DNA from 4 places in the Acidilutibacter cellobiosedens genome. Region 2 is predicted to be linked to each of the others. Evidence: riboswitches for the same ligand, from Rfam matches in the RefSeq annotation. Region 2 holds a riboswitch; each other region holds the start of a gene.

Region 1 (3,442 bases), 1.0 Mb from region 2:
ACAATTAAAAAGCACAATACAAAATGGATGTAGCGTGGATAGTCTGATTGATACAGGTGAAAACGTAAAAGGAATCCAAGGTCAATAAATTAAGGCGATTTCCAAGCTAGCGAAAAGGGAGTAGAATGCACATTATGACAACTTTACTGGACAAAATTCTGGACAGACAAAATATGTATCAAGCCTTTAGAAGTGTATGTTCAAACAAAGGCGCAAGTGGAGTTGATGGAATAACTATCAATGAAATTGACGGATATATTAGAGAAAATTGGCAAAGAATTAAAGTCGAGATAGAGGAAAGAAGTTACAGACCACAACCAGTTTTAAGAGTAGAAATTCCAAAACCTAATGGAGGTACCAGAAAGTTAGGAATACCTACAGCCATGGATAGGATAATACAACAGGCAATAGTGCAAGTCTTAAGTCCTATTGCAGAAAAAGAATTCTCAGGAACCAGTTATGGATATAGACCAGGCAGGAACTGTGAAATGGCGGTAGTAAAACTACTGGAATATTTTAACGATGGGTATCTATGGGTAGTAGATATTGACCTGGAAAAATTTTTTGATACTGTTCCGCAAGACAAACTGATGAGTTTGGTACACAATATCATAAATGATCCTGACACTGAGTCATTAATCCGAAAGTTTCTTCAAGCAGGAATAATGGACAAAGGTGAATATCGGCCATCAAAAAGGCAATGGGGATTACAAAAGTTAGGAGTTAACAAGGACCTAGCAAGATTAACCTCATATTGCGGAGACAGGTACTATTTTGTAGCAACAAAAACTTGTGTATCAAGAGCAATTTCTAAGGCTATATTAACCCAAAGAGGATTAATCAGTCCATTAGATTACTATGAGCACAGGCGTAATGTTAGATTTAATTGAACCGCCATATACGGAACCGTATGTACGGTGGTGTGAGAGGGCAATTTATTTTGCCCTACTCGATTTGTGAAAAAGGCTTCTATTGAAGTACTAATAAATTGAAGCGGCCTTTTTTGAAACTAATTTAAGGTTAAGTTTACGTTAAGGTAAAATAGGATTTTCCTATGGGTTATGAAAAGTTAATTTTGATTCTTATCGAGAGAGGCAGAGGGACTGGCCCGATGAAGCCCGGCAGCCTGAATAATATGAAAGTATATTATTTAAAGGTGCCAAATCCTGCAAACCATGATGGTTTGAGAGATAAGAAAGCATGCCAGTTAGATTATTAACCTGCTTTCTTATTAAGAAAGTAGGTTTTTAATTGTGAAAAAGGCTTTTATTGAAGTACTAATAAATTGAAGCGGCCTTTTTTGAAAACCTATTTAAGGTTAAGTTTACATTAAGTTTTCCTATGACTTATAGGTGTGCTTTCGTGTTAATAAAGGGGATGATAAAAATATGTTGTAACGATATTATAAGAAAAATTATTCACAGTAATTTAATAATAAAAGGAGAGATAAGCATGAAAAATAGAATAAGATTAATTTTATTGATATTGGTATTGGCTTTAATGTTTGCAGGTTGCTCAAAAGAAACTTCAAAGGAAGAAAGTGTACCCGAATCCGGTGAAAAATCTTCTGATTCTGCTGAAAAATTGGCTGACAAGCAAGAATTGAACTGGGTTATTTCAAGTGAATTGCCTACTGCAGATTCTGTTAAATCTTATGATACATTGAGTTCTTCCCAAATTGAAATATTTGCAGAAGGTTTATATAAAATTGACGGAGATAATAAAACCGTTCCAGTAGAGGCAGAAGGGGATCCTCAAATCAGTGAAGACGGTTTGGTGTACACTATTAAACTTAAGGATAATTTGAAATGGGCAAACGGAGATCCATTGACCGCTAAAGACTATGTTTTTGCATGGAGACGGTTATTTGCACCGGAAACGGCGGCCCAAAGCGCAAGTACATTTTTCAACATAAAGAATGCCAAAGCAATTAATGAAGGGACAAAAGATCCTTCGGAATTAGGAGTTGAAGCCGTCAGTGATACGGAACTCAAAGTAACCCTTGAATATCCGGATACGTATTTTACATCTTCATTATCATCTGTAAATTTATTTCCTCAGAATGAAGCATTTGCAACATCTAAGGGGGAAGCATACGGAACAACAAGTGAAAATACTTTAGGAAATGGCCCCTTTGTCCTGAAAGACTGGGATGGTACAGGTCTTACATGGAATTATCAAAGGAATGAAAATTATTGGGATAAGGATAATATAAAACTTAATAAAATCAATATTCAGGTTGTTAAAGAAACGGGAACTGGAATTAATCTGTACGAATCAGGAGCTATTGACGCTACATCTTTATCTGGAGATTATATCAGTCAGTATATAAATAATGATGACTTTCTTTCGGTACTTACTCTGACAGATTCTAATCTTGAATTTGGCATAAGTTCAAGCCCCACTCTGCAAAATGAAAATTTCAGAAAGGCAATTTCACTGGCAATCAATAGAGATGAGTTGGTAAACAACATACTTGTCGATGGCTCAAGACCTTTAACGGGAATTATTCCTAAAGGAATTGCGACGAATCCAGATACAGGGAAGGATTTTTCGGATGAAGCAGGTGTCTTGGTAAAAACGGATGTTGAGGAAGCGAAAAAACTGTGGGAAAAGGCTAAAAGCGAATTGGGAGTGGAAAAAGTTGAATTGACGTTAATCACCAGTGATACGGAAGGAGCCAAAAGAACGGGGAATATTTGCAAAGTCAATTAGAGACTAATTTATCGGGACTGACTATTAATTTGAGCAATGTTCCCGCAAAAGTTCGTTTTGAAAAGATGATGGCTTATAATTTTGATTTGGCTCTCGGCGGTTGGACCGGAGATTTTGATCCGGTTAGTTACTTGAATCTGTTTTTCTCAACATATGAACATAATCACGGGCAGTATAAAGACTCCAAATATGACGCGCTAATTACAAAGATTAAAACTGATGATTCAACAGATCCTCAAAAAAGATGGAAGGATTTGCAGGAGGCACAGAAATATATTTTGAGTAAGGCAGTTGTTGCTCCTTTATACCAGGGAGCGTCAAGTTATTTGATAAACCCAAAGGTTAAAGGAATCGTTACTCACAACTTAGGTACTCCATTAGAGATTACCCATGCTTATATTGTTAAATAATATACCAATTAATTTTAGATTATCAGGTAAAGTCTATTTTAAAAATAGACTTTACCTAACTTTAGAAATATGAAATAACAACAAAAAGAAAGGTGCAGATAAATATGAGTAATTTTTTCAGATTTATTTTAAAAAGGGTAGTTTATATGCTGATAACACTTTTTCTTATTAGTTCGTGTACGTTTTTGCTGATGAATTTTTTGCCGGGAACTCCCTATAACAATGAAGCAAAGTTAACAAATAAGCAACGGGAAATTATGAATAAAAGATATGGATTAAATAAACCTTTGGTGAAACGTTATATAATTTATATGTCC
Region 2 (3,442 bases):
TCCACAAGTTTCCTGGATATTTTAGACAACATGGTTAAATGGATATTGTCCTTATTTTCTTTAGGAGTCAAAAAGGATATAATCAGTTTAATATTCTTTCCGCCCCAGTCAATGATGTTCTTCGACTTTATGATGAATATCGCCGGAAGGTTAATTGATTCCGACTTAGTGTGTGGTATTGCTATTGTTTCATCAATGGCGGTATTAAATGCCCTTTCTCTGCTCCATAAATCTTTTTTTGTTTGATCTTTGTCATTGGATATGCTTAGTTCAACAGCCTTACCGGCAATAAAATCAATACTGTTTTCTTTGTCTTTTAAACCAATATCTAAAAATATATAATCCTTCTTAAAAATATCCAATTATATCCTCCTTTAATTGTCTCGTTGATAAGTATCACATTTTAGCTATATTTATAATCTATTTATAATTATAGTATTATGAAATCGTTTTATTTATATTAATCTTACCGTTATATCGGTAAAATTTAATTATTTAACTTCATATAAAAAATGAGACATAAGATCAGTTTAAAACTAACTCATGTCTTCTAAATTTTAAAAATTTTTCAATGGTATTAAAGTTTAAATCCGTCTTTTCTCAATTCTTCTACTTTATCAGTTCTTTCCCAAGGAAGATCCAAATCCGGCCTTCCAAAATGACCGTAGCTTGCAACTTGTCTATATATAGGTCTTCTTAAATTCAAATCTCTGATGATTGCAGCAGGCCTCAAATCAAAATGTTTGTTAACTAAGCTCTCAATTTCATTATCAGTCAATTTTCCTGTTCCAAAGGTCTCCACATAAATTGACAGAGGTCTTGCCACTCCTATGGCATAAGCAAGTCCTACTTCACATTTTTCCGCAATTCCTGCGGCTACTATGTTTTTTGCCACATATCTCGCGGCATAGGCTGCAGAACGATCTACTTTTGTAGGATCCTTACCCGAAAAGGCCCCTCCTCCATGTCTGCAATAGCCTCCGTAAGTATCGACTATTATCTTTCTTCCCGTAAGTCCCGAATCCCCCATTGGACCTCCGATAACAAACCTTCCAGTAGGATTTACATAGTATTTGGTATTCTCATCTATCATATTTAAGGGTATTATCTTACTTATAACATTTTCTATTATATCCTTTCTGATAGTTGGTAAATCAATATCTGAACAATGCTGAGCGGACACTACAACATTTTCAACTCTTACGGGCTTTCCGTCTTCATATTCAATAGTTACCTGAGTCTTCCCGTCTGGCCTCAAATAGGGAAGCGTATGATTTTTTCTGACTTCCGCCAATCTCTTTGATAACTTGTGAGCCAAAGATATAGGCAGAGGCATTAGTTCCGGCGTTTCATTGCAGGCAAATCCAAACATCATTCCCTGATCACCGGCACCGATACTGTCTAATTCATCTTCACTCAATTCTCTCTGCTCCAATGCTTTATTTACACCAATAGCTATGTCGGGGGACTGCTCATTAATTGAAGTAATTACCGCACATGTATCCGCATCAAAACCATATTTTGCTCTGGTATATCCTATTTCCTTAACAGTCTTTCTTACAACCTTAGGTATATCTACATAACATTTTGTGGATATTTCACCAACCACCAGTATAAGTCCTGTAGTAACACTTGTTTCACAAGCAACTCTTGCCTCCGGATCCTTTTCTAATATAGCATCCAATATGGCATCCGATATCTGATCGCAGATTTTATCAGGATGTCCCTCTGTTACGGATTCCGAAGTAAACAACCATCTTTTCATACAAATGCCTCCTTGATTTTCTGTTTTTTTAAATAAAAAAACCTCTTCCGAAGAAAAGGCAACAAATGCACCTCATCTTTCAGAACAACATTTCTGTGGGATTTAGCACCATTGAAGTAAGTACACATTTCAGGTTGCCGGGTTTCATAGGGCCCATTCCCTCCACCACTCTTGATAAGGTTCAAGATTTTTATTCAATTATTTCCAATATAAGAACTTGACTAAATTATAACACTGCTAAAATGATTCGTCAATAAAAAATATCAATGCTCAATTACCAGCCGCAATACTTTCCAATAGCCTTATTAAAATGTTCAATATGAACTTTTTCATCCAAAATAATTCTCGCCAAAATCGCCTGAACATAAGGGTCATTAATCTCTTTGATATGTCTCTCATAGTTTCGAATTGCTTCGTATTCAGACATAAGATCCGCATGAAGCCGGCCACATAAGTTACATCCATAATATACATATCCCGCATTCCAACAACAGCAATTTGTATTTTGGCTCCCTCTGTATATAGGATTGCCTCCCAACAGTAAAATGGTTTCTGCTAACATCTCCATATGATGCATTTCCGTGATAGATATACGTTCCCACATATTAGCGACTTCTTCCGCTTCTTTGTTGGAAATAAAATAATGATATAAGTACTGATTTATTGCTGTAAATTCACTAACCCCTCCTGCATAGTCATCCATCAGAATCTCCGCATAGAGTTTATTTTCTCCCAGAACTTTAATTTCCGGATATGGAGACGGGTCCGCATATCCTCCATGTATTATCTCATTACCACCCATTTGTTTCATACAATTTTCCCCCTTATATATTTAATTGATTTAATATAGAATATGATTAGAAAGAATTTCTGTTCATATAATTGAACATCATAATATAATTTCTTACTTCCCTTTCAAATCAATAGATACAGTGAGAAAAATGCTGATTTCTCAAGGATACTTAATCTATAAATGAATAAATCTCCCATTTAACTTATTTTGTCACGTTGCACGAAATCGTAAGATACATTATACTATAATAGTTACGGGGTGTAGCGCAGCTTGGTAGCGCACGTGGTTTGGGACCATGGGGCCGGGGGTTCGAATCCCTCCACCCCGACTGATGGCGAACAAGGAGATATAATTCTTTTTGTTCGTTATTTTTTTCCTTTGTCAAATGATTGTAATGATTTTGTAATCAATTTGAGATATTTAAATTATATAATATTTTTAGGGGGTTCCCTTAAGTAAATATTAATAAAAAACAAGTGAGGTGACATTAATGAAAAAAGAAATTAAAAAATCTTTTATATTACTCTTAGTACTCGTTTCAATATTATCCGCAGCTTCCCCAGCTTTTACTGTAGCTACTAATCCTGTTATGCCTACTGTAATATATGAAACAAAAAATTCGAAACATCTCTCCAGCGGAGTAGAATACAGCAACATCCTTAAATTTACTACTAAAGGATGGTGGAATATAAATGTTCTCAGGGTTAATTTAAAAGATAAGTATACTGAAGTCAAAGGCTTATTCAGTAAAAAGGGAATTTCAAATAGAGAAAAAGTAAGTACTATGGTAAAAGATTCAGGGGCCCTAGGAGGAATAAACGGAGATTTCTTCGAATATAATCCTATTCCTCACTCTCTCGGAGCATTAATTAATGACGGAGACA
Region 3 (3,442 bases), 700 kb from region 2:
CATAGTCGGTAAATTCAATTACTTCGAGTTTAATTCCCTCTTTTTCTAAATCATCTTTAATCAAATCTACAATTGCTTTGTGAGGTTCGGGAGAAACTCCGATTTTTATTACATTTTCTGCACTTTCTTTTTTCCCGCACCCGGTGAGCAAAGTAAAAATTAAAATGGCAATTAATATTAAACTGAATTTTTTCATTATAATTCCTCCTTATTTTTTATTTAATTTGTGAGCCAATTTATTGCCAAATAGCTGTATTCCCTGAACCAGAATAATAATTATTATTACGGAAACTACCATTATGTCGGTTTGAAATCCATAGAGCCCATATCTTATGGCCAGATTTCCCAAACCACCTCCTCCGATAGCTCCTGCCATAGCAGAATAGCCGATTAAATTGATAACAGTTAGGGTAATTCCTGACACTAAGGAAGGCATAGCTTCGGGAATCAATACTTTAAATATGATTTGTCTGACTGTAGCTCCCATGGCTAAACTTGCTTCCACGACTCCTTTATCTACCTTTTTTAATGCCTCTTCTATTACTCTTGCAACGAATGGAGCGGCAGAAATGGAAAGAGGGACAATTGTAGCAGTCGTTCCGATGGTCGTTCCCACAATAATTCTGGATACGGGAAAAACGAGGATCATGAGTATGATAAAAGGAAAGGATCTTAGAATATTGATTATTCCTTCCAGAATCTGATTTAACATAAGCTTCTCCCATATTCCGCCTCTTTCGGTAATTGTTAATAATACACCTAAAGGGAATCCTAAAAGGAGAGAAAATATAGTAGAGAAAAATACCATATATATAGTTTCTAAAGTTGCTTCATATACCAGTTGCCCCATTTAAATCACCTCGAAATTGATACCTTGATTATTAAGCCAAGATAGGGACTTTTCTATTTCTTCATTTTCTCCGTCTACTTGAACAATCAAATATCCAACGCTCGTTTTATTTAGATCGTAAATATTTCCGGAAAGTATGTTTACAGAAATATTAAATTTTTTTATCATATCGGATACAACCGGTTTTCTTGCGTTTTCTTTACTAAAGCTTAGTCTTATTAATTTTCCGTGATCAATTTTAGGCAGTGGAACGAATTCATCGGTGTTTATATTCAGGCTGTTTATAAAAGAACGACTAATTTTTGTCTTAGGATGTCTGAATAATTCTTCGACAGTATTTGATTCTATTATTTTACCGTTTTCTATGATAGCGACTCTGTCACAAATATCCTTAACCACTTCCATTTGATGAGTAATCATGATTATGGTGACATTGAATTCATCTCTTATTTTTTTTAGCAATGCCAAAATCGATTTGGTGGTTATCGGATCCAATGCGGAAGTACCTTCATCACTGAGGAGTACTTTAGGGTTATTTGCTAATGCTCTTCCTACTGCTACTCTTTGTTTTTGACCCCCGCTTAACTGGGCTGGATAGGAATTTATTTTATCTTCTAATTCAACATATTTCACGAGTTCTTTTGTTCTTTTATCTATGTCTTTTTTATCCATTTTTTCCAATCGCAATGGAAAGGCTATATTATCGTATACATTTTTTGAGGAAAGAAGGTTAAAGCTCTGAAATATCATTCCTATTCCCTTTCTTTCTTCTCTCAGTTCATTTTTATTCAAATTTGTGATATTCACATTATCAATTATTATTTTTCCGCTGTCAGGTTCTTCAAGACGATTTATACATCTGATAAGAGTTGATTTACCTGCACCGCTCAACCCTATTATTCCAAATATCTCACCTTTTTCTATGTTTAAATTTATATTTTTTAAAGCAATAATTTTTTTATTATCTTGTATATAAGTTTTTGATAAGTTTTCAATGGTAATCAACAAATTCACCCCTTTAAAGAATTACTCTGTGAAGTAATAAAGACAATAAAATACCTCTCTCAATGATTTAAGGTTTTTTAAATAAAAAAACCTCTTTTCGGAAGAAAGAGGACTATATCCCCTCTCATCTCTCGGCAAGTATTACCGTAGGAATTGGCACCTTGTATTTACACAGGTTGCCGGGTTTCATCGGGCCAGTCCCTCCACCTCTCTAGATAAGAGTTTAAACTTACTATTAATTTGTATAATAAATATTCTAATAGTAATTTAAGTTTTTGTCAATATTTTTTAAAAATTAAAAACTATGTTTCCATTAAAAATTTTTTTATAATATTTTATTATAGTTAAAGTATTTTTCTATGAATAAAAAACTATTCTAAAATCTTAAATGAATAATAGACAAACTAAAGACACAAAATATTTAAGGAACAAAATATTTTGTGGAAAGGAGAAATTTTATGGCGCTTAAAAATACTGTTAATTTAGGAAATATTAATCAAAGTGAACTTCAAAGCATAAGGGAAATTGCAAGTTGTCATCAAACGATGGCTGCCAAATTTGATCTATACTCTAATCAATGTCACGATGCTCAGCTTAAACAGATGTTTAAGCAGTCCGGGCAAGATGCTCAAACTACCGCATCTAATTTAACAAATTCACTATAAAAATTAAGGAGGGATAATATGCAAGAAAAAGATATGGTAAGTGATGTTTTGACAGGAACGAAAGCCAGTATAGAATCTTATACCAAAGCTATAACGGAATGTTCCAATCAGCAATTGAGGAGCACATTGCAGCAACTTAGAAATGAAGCGGAACAATTTCAATATCAGTTATTCCAAATAGCAGAAAAAAAAGGATACTATAATCCGGCTCCTCCTGCTGATCAAAAATCTATTCAGACTGTTAAAACCGGCCTTTCATCTGGAATGTCCGGGACTTCAGGAATGAATATGCATTAAATCCAAATAGGAGAATATACTTTTTTGAAATCCCTTGAAATGAGATAATATTTCATTTCAAGGGATTTTTAGAATGGAAACAATTGATTAGATATTTCTAATGTATTGAATATAAAATACACTTGAGTTAAAATATATTAGGATGTCTTCAACATTTGAAGCATGAGACTTAAATAAATTTGCAGGAGGGTCAAGGCAATGGATTTATTGTTAACTATTTTTGACATGGACGGATTGATGTTTGATACAGAAAGAATATCATACGAAGCTTGGAAGGTAGCAGCTGAAAAGTATAAATTTGAGATAAGTTCAGAAACATATGAAGGGCTTATATGTAAAACAGAAGAAGATCTATTAAAAGAACTGAGATACATATATGGGGAAGCTGCTCCTATAAATGAATGGAGAAATTATATGAAGAAGGTAAGAGGAGAGATTATAGATAAGAATAAGACCGTCCGTAAAAAGAAAGGGCTGGATTCTCTGATAAATTTTTTAAGGAATAAAGATATTAAAATTGCTGTGGCATCTTCAAGTTATCGGAAAACTGTAGAAAAATATTTAAAACTTGAAAATTTGACGGACCATATAGATATAATTGTTTCCGGAGACGAGGTTTTAAACG
Region 4 (3,442 bases), 1.6 Mb from region 2:
TTCCTTTAAGTTTATTATAGTCATAGGCAATTATTTCTATATTGTTATCCATGAGGCATTTGGCAAATAAATCCCTTATTTTTACCGCGACTCCTATTCCGGTCATACAAGTCACGATTATGGCATCTTTTTTGTTTCTGTTATATTTAATAAATTTATACCTATTATTATTTTCAGCTACAGATTCCGATACAACTTTTTCTAATTCTTCTCCTCTTATTATCTTGTTGCCTACTCCTATGGCCAATTGAGTAGTAATATTGTTCACAATCCCTATATCTCCATTTACAATATCCCCAATGGATCTGTATATTTCCTCCAAAGAACCCATATCCACCAATATAATAACCCCTGAAGACGTATTTATGCCCTTTAGATAACTGCATATTTTATGCATAATCTCTTGAATAGACATTTCTATAGGCATATCAAAAGCTTCAAAAATAAACTGCCTCAGAAGCCTGTTTGCAACGCTTGCAATACTGCTCGCTGTAGAATATCCGTGAGAAATAATTACAGCGGTAATATTTTCCCCGTTATTTTCTTGGTTAAATGTATTTATATATAATGTAAAATAAATTAATATTAATCTGTCGGTTTTCATATCAAGATTAACCTCAATAAGTCCTGTCATCTTTTTTGCAATTAAAAATTCCTTTGGGAAAACATCTTCTATAATATTCAAAGCAGCCTCAAAGTCATAGTTACCTTCGAGTTTTTTTGTAATACCATCATACATTATATTTATCAAATATGTAAAAACGATGGATGCATTGCCGTAATATCTGATTCCATATAAGTTCTCCATAATTTTCAAAATATTCTGTATAACCTTCTTAGTTTCATTATAAAAAACAGTGTCATTATAATTTTCTATATCTTCAAATATAATTTTATCTAAAACTTTATCTATGGTTGTCGTCATTTTTTTCTTGAAATTCCGTATATCGGTTTTATTATTCTTATAATCCCGAATAGAATCAAGCAGTACCTCTGTTTCTTTATTTATCGTGGAATCTTCAAATATATCATTGGGGGCATAATCTTTAGGTATATCTTTAGATACAAACATGCTGCTGAATATACTTCCTGTTAAAATAAAATCAACTTTGGTCTTAATTTCTGCAGGTAAATCGTATAAATGTATTTTCAATATCTTAACACTGTCCATTACATATGCACCATAAGCCGACGCACAACTGTATTTGATTGCATTCTTCAGTTTTCCTATATTTCCCGATATATTGATCTTTAATAAAACATCCATCACCTGTTTACTGACAACAATATCTATTCCGATATTTTTTGATTCTTCCTGATAAAAATTGTATATCATCTGCAATTTTTCCTGAACAGGCCTTCTGAACAAATCCGGTATGCTTACAACTAAAGGTATACGACGTAAAAATGTGTTAATAAGACTCAAAGACGGTTCTTCCGTCGTAGCAAAGATAAATCTAACCTTTGATGACCTCCAATTGTTAGACTCTCCTAATCTTCTGAATATTCCTTTATCAAGAAATAAAAAAAGTTTCTCCTGTCCTTCCGGAGTCAGCCTATGAACTTCATCTAAAAACAAATAACCTCCATTAGCTTCCTCCAACAACCCTATTTTATCCTTATCAGCACCTGTAAAAGCACCTTTCACAAAACCAAATAAATTTGCCGACAACAATTCCGGATTGTCTGCATATTCTGCACAATTAAATATGACATAAGGAGCATCTTCGGCTATTATTTTGTTATTCTTTGCATATTCATATATAACTTGTGCCATAAAACTTTTACCTGTACCGCTATTTCCTATAAGAAGCAGGGGAAGACCGTCAGGAGGATATGTAGCAGCCGACTTGCACATTTTGACCTGTTCTCTAAGACTTCCATGACTTCCTATTATCTTGTCAAAGGGATCGTATTTTTCAACTGCCGTTCCTCTTCCGATTTCCACATGACCAATCGTTTTCTGCAATATAGAATTATTTTCATAGGCATCCCTGTCTATGAAATAAACAGGTCTCGTATTAATTTTTATTGCTTTGCCTTCCATATACAATTCATTCAGCAAATGACTTGCAACATTTCTTTTGATATTTAATTCTTTTGATATTTCGCTGGCAGTTACACCTCTCTTTTTGTTATTACACAAATCTAAAGACATAACTTTTAAAAAATTATATACTTTATCCTTGTTCCTTTTCATACTTATCTTATTCTCCTTCTTTGCTAAACATTAAATTTTATATTTTAACGTTTAGCTGCCACATAAAATTGTACTTAAAATATTTCTTATTATTTTGTTATTTAATCCATTATACCCTATTTAAGCCTTATATGCTATAAAGTAAAGTGACGATGGATTATAAAAAAATTTGTTGACATTTTTAAATAATGCTTGTATAATTCATTATTAATAATTGAATATGAAAAACTTCTTATCCAGAGAGGTGGAGGGACTGGCCCTATGAAACTTCGGCAGCGGATTCTTTTCATTAGAGAATGCTGTGCCAATTCCAGCAAGCTTTATAGCTTGGAAGATAAGAAGAGCGAATGTATCATCTTTTGATATAAACCTCTTCTTACTTTAAATTAAGAAGAGGTTTTTCATTTTCATAATATGTCAGAAGAAGGTGATGCTTAAAATGTCAGAAGAAATAAAACAAAAGATTTTAAAAGATGTAGAATCCAATAGTTCTAAGTATATTTCCATAAGTCATGAGATTCACGATCACCCTGAAATAGGAAATGAGGAAATCTTGGCCAGTAATCTATTAACACAGCTTTTAATATCAGAAGGTTTTTGCGTAGAAAAAAATGTAGCAGGTCATCCCACAGGATTTATTGCAAAAAAGGAATCTTCTCATTTATCGGGGCCTACCATTGGATTTTTAGCCGAATATGATGCACTTCCTAAATTAGGTCATGCTTGCGGCCATAACATCATAGGAGTCAGTAGTGCCGCGGCAGCAATTGCTTTAGGAAAAGTATTGGACGAAACGGGAGGAAAAGTTGTAGTTTTAGGCACTCCTGCCGAGGAAGGAGGAAATAACGGAAGTGCCAAAGGAAGTTTTGTAAAGCATAATCTATTGAAAGGAATCGATGCTTGTTTAATGGTTCATCCCGGAAATAAAACATATACTACAGGAAAATCTCTTGCGGTAAATCCCCTTGATTTTGAATTCATAGGAAAATCCGCTCATGCATCAGCAGCTCCCGAAAAGGGGATTAATGCCTTAGATGGAGTTATACTTTTATTTAATGGGATAAATGCTCTGCGTCAGCATGTAACAAGTGATGTAAGAATTCATGGAATAATTACCCATGGTGGAGATGCGCCTAATATTATACCTGAATATGCCAAAGCCCGCTTTTTCATAAGAGCAGATACAAAAATTAAATGCGACAAAGTCACTCAAAGAATAAAAGGCATTGCTAATGGTGCCGC

Evidence for each region. Region 2 has a riboswitch for S-adenosylmethionine ahead of metK (methionine adenosyltransferase). Riboswitches for the same ligand answer to the same signal wherever they lie in the genome.
Region 1: it holds a riboswitch for S-adenosylmethionine, as region 2 does, so the genes downstream of both, EQM13_RS16585 (peptide ABC transporter substrate-binding protein) here and metK (methionine adenosyltransferase) in region 2, are expected to answer to the same signal.
Region 3: it holds a riboswitch for S-adenosylmethionine, as region 2 does, so the genes downstream of both, EQM13_RS06550 (methionine ABC transporter ATP-binding protein) here and metK (methionine adenosyltransferase) in region 2, are expected to answer to the same signal.
Region 4: it holds a riboswitch for S-adenosylmethionine, as region 2 does, so the genes downstream of both, EQM13_RS13895 (M20 family metallopeptidase) here and metK (methionine adenosyltransferase) in region 2, are expected to answer to the same signal.

The regions. Positions count from the first base shown of each region.
Region 1 is NZ_CP035282.1:3,426,381-3,429,822, reverse strand. Features, by position in the region: gene EQM13_RS16590 (reverse transcriptase domain-containing protein) at 135-890, shown strand; SAM riboswitch class I at 1,080-1,197, shown strand; gene EQM13_RS16585 (peptide ABC transporter substrate-binding protein) at 1,453-2,715, shown strand; gene EQM13_RS16580 (periplasmic substrate-binding domain-containing protein) at 2,700-3,125, shown strand; gene opp3b (oligopeptide ABC transporter permease) at 3,230-3,442, shown strand, end outside.
Region 2 is NZ_CP035282.1:698,029-701,470, reverse strand. Features, by position in the region: gene EQM13_RS03335 (PTS sugar transporter subunit IIA) at 1-362, opposite strand, end outside; gene metK (methionine adenosyltransferase) at 578-1,765, opposite strand; SAM riboswitch class I at 1,835-1,946, opposite strand; gene EQM13_RS03325 (ferritin-like domain-containing protein) at 2,040-2,576, opposite strand; tRNA gene EQM13_RS03320 (tRNA-Pro) at 2,813-2,886, shown strand; gene EQM13_RS03315 (phosphodiester glycosidase family protein) at 3,049-3,442, shown strand, end outside.
Region 3 is NZ_CP035282.1:1,394,891-1,398,332, forward strand. Features, by position in the region: gene EQM13_RS06540 (MetQ/NlpA family ABC transporter substrate-binding protein) at 1-196, opposite strand, end outside; gene EQM13_RS06545 (methionine ABC transporter permease) at 209-850, opposite strand; gene EQM13_RS06550 (methionine ABC transporter ATP-binding protein) at 851-1,855, opposite strand; SAM riboswitch class I at 1,977-2,077, opposite strand; gene EQM13_RS06555 (hypothetical protein) at 2,314-2,520, shown strand; gene EQM13_RS06560 (spore coat protein) at 2,539-2,817, shown strand; gene EQM13_RS06565 (HAD family hydrolase) at 3,016-3,442, shown strand, end outside.
Region 4 is NZ_CP035282.1:2,889,881-2,893,322, forward strand. Features, by position in the region: gene EQM13_RS13890 (sigma 54-interacting transcriptional regulator) at 1-2,200, opposite strand, end outside; SAM riboswitch class I at 2,430-2,541, shown strand; gene EQM13_RS13895 (M20 family metallopeptidase) at 2,640-3,442, shown strand, end outside.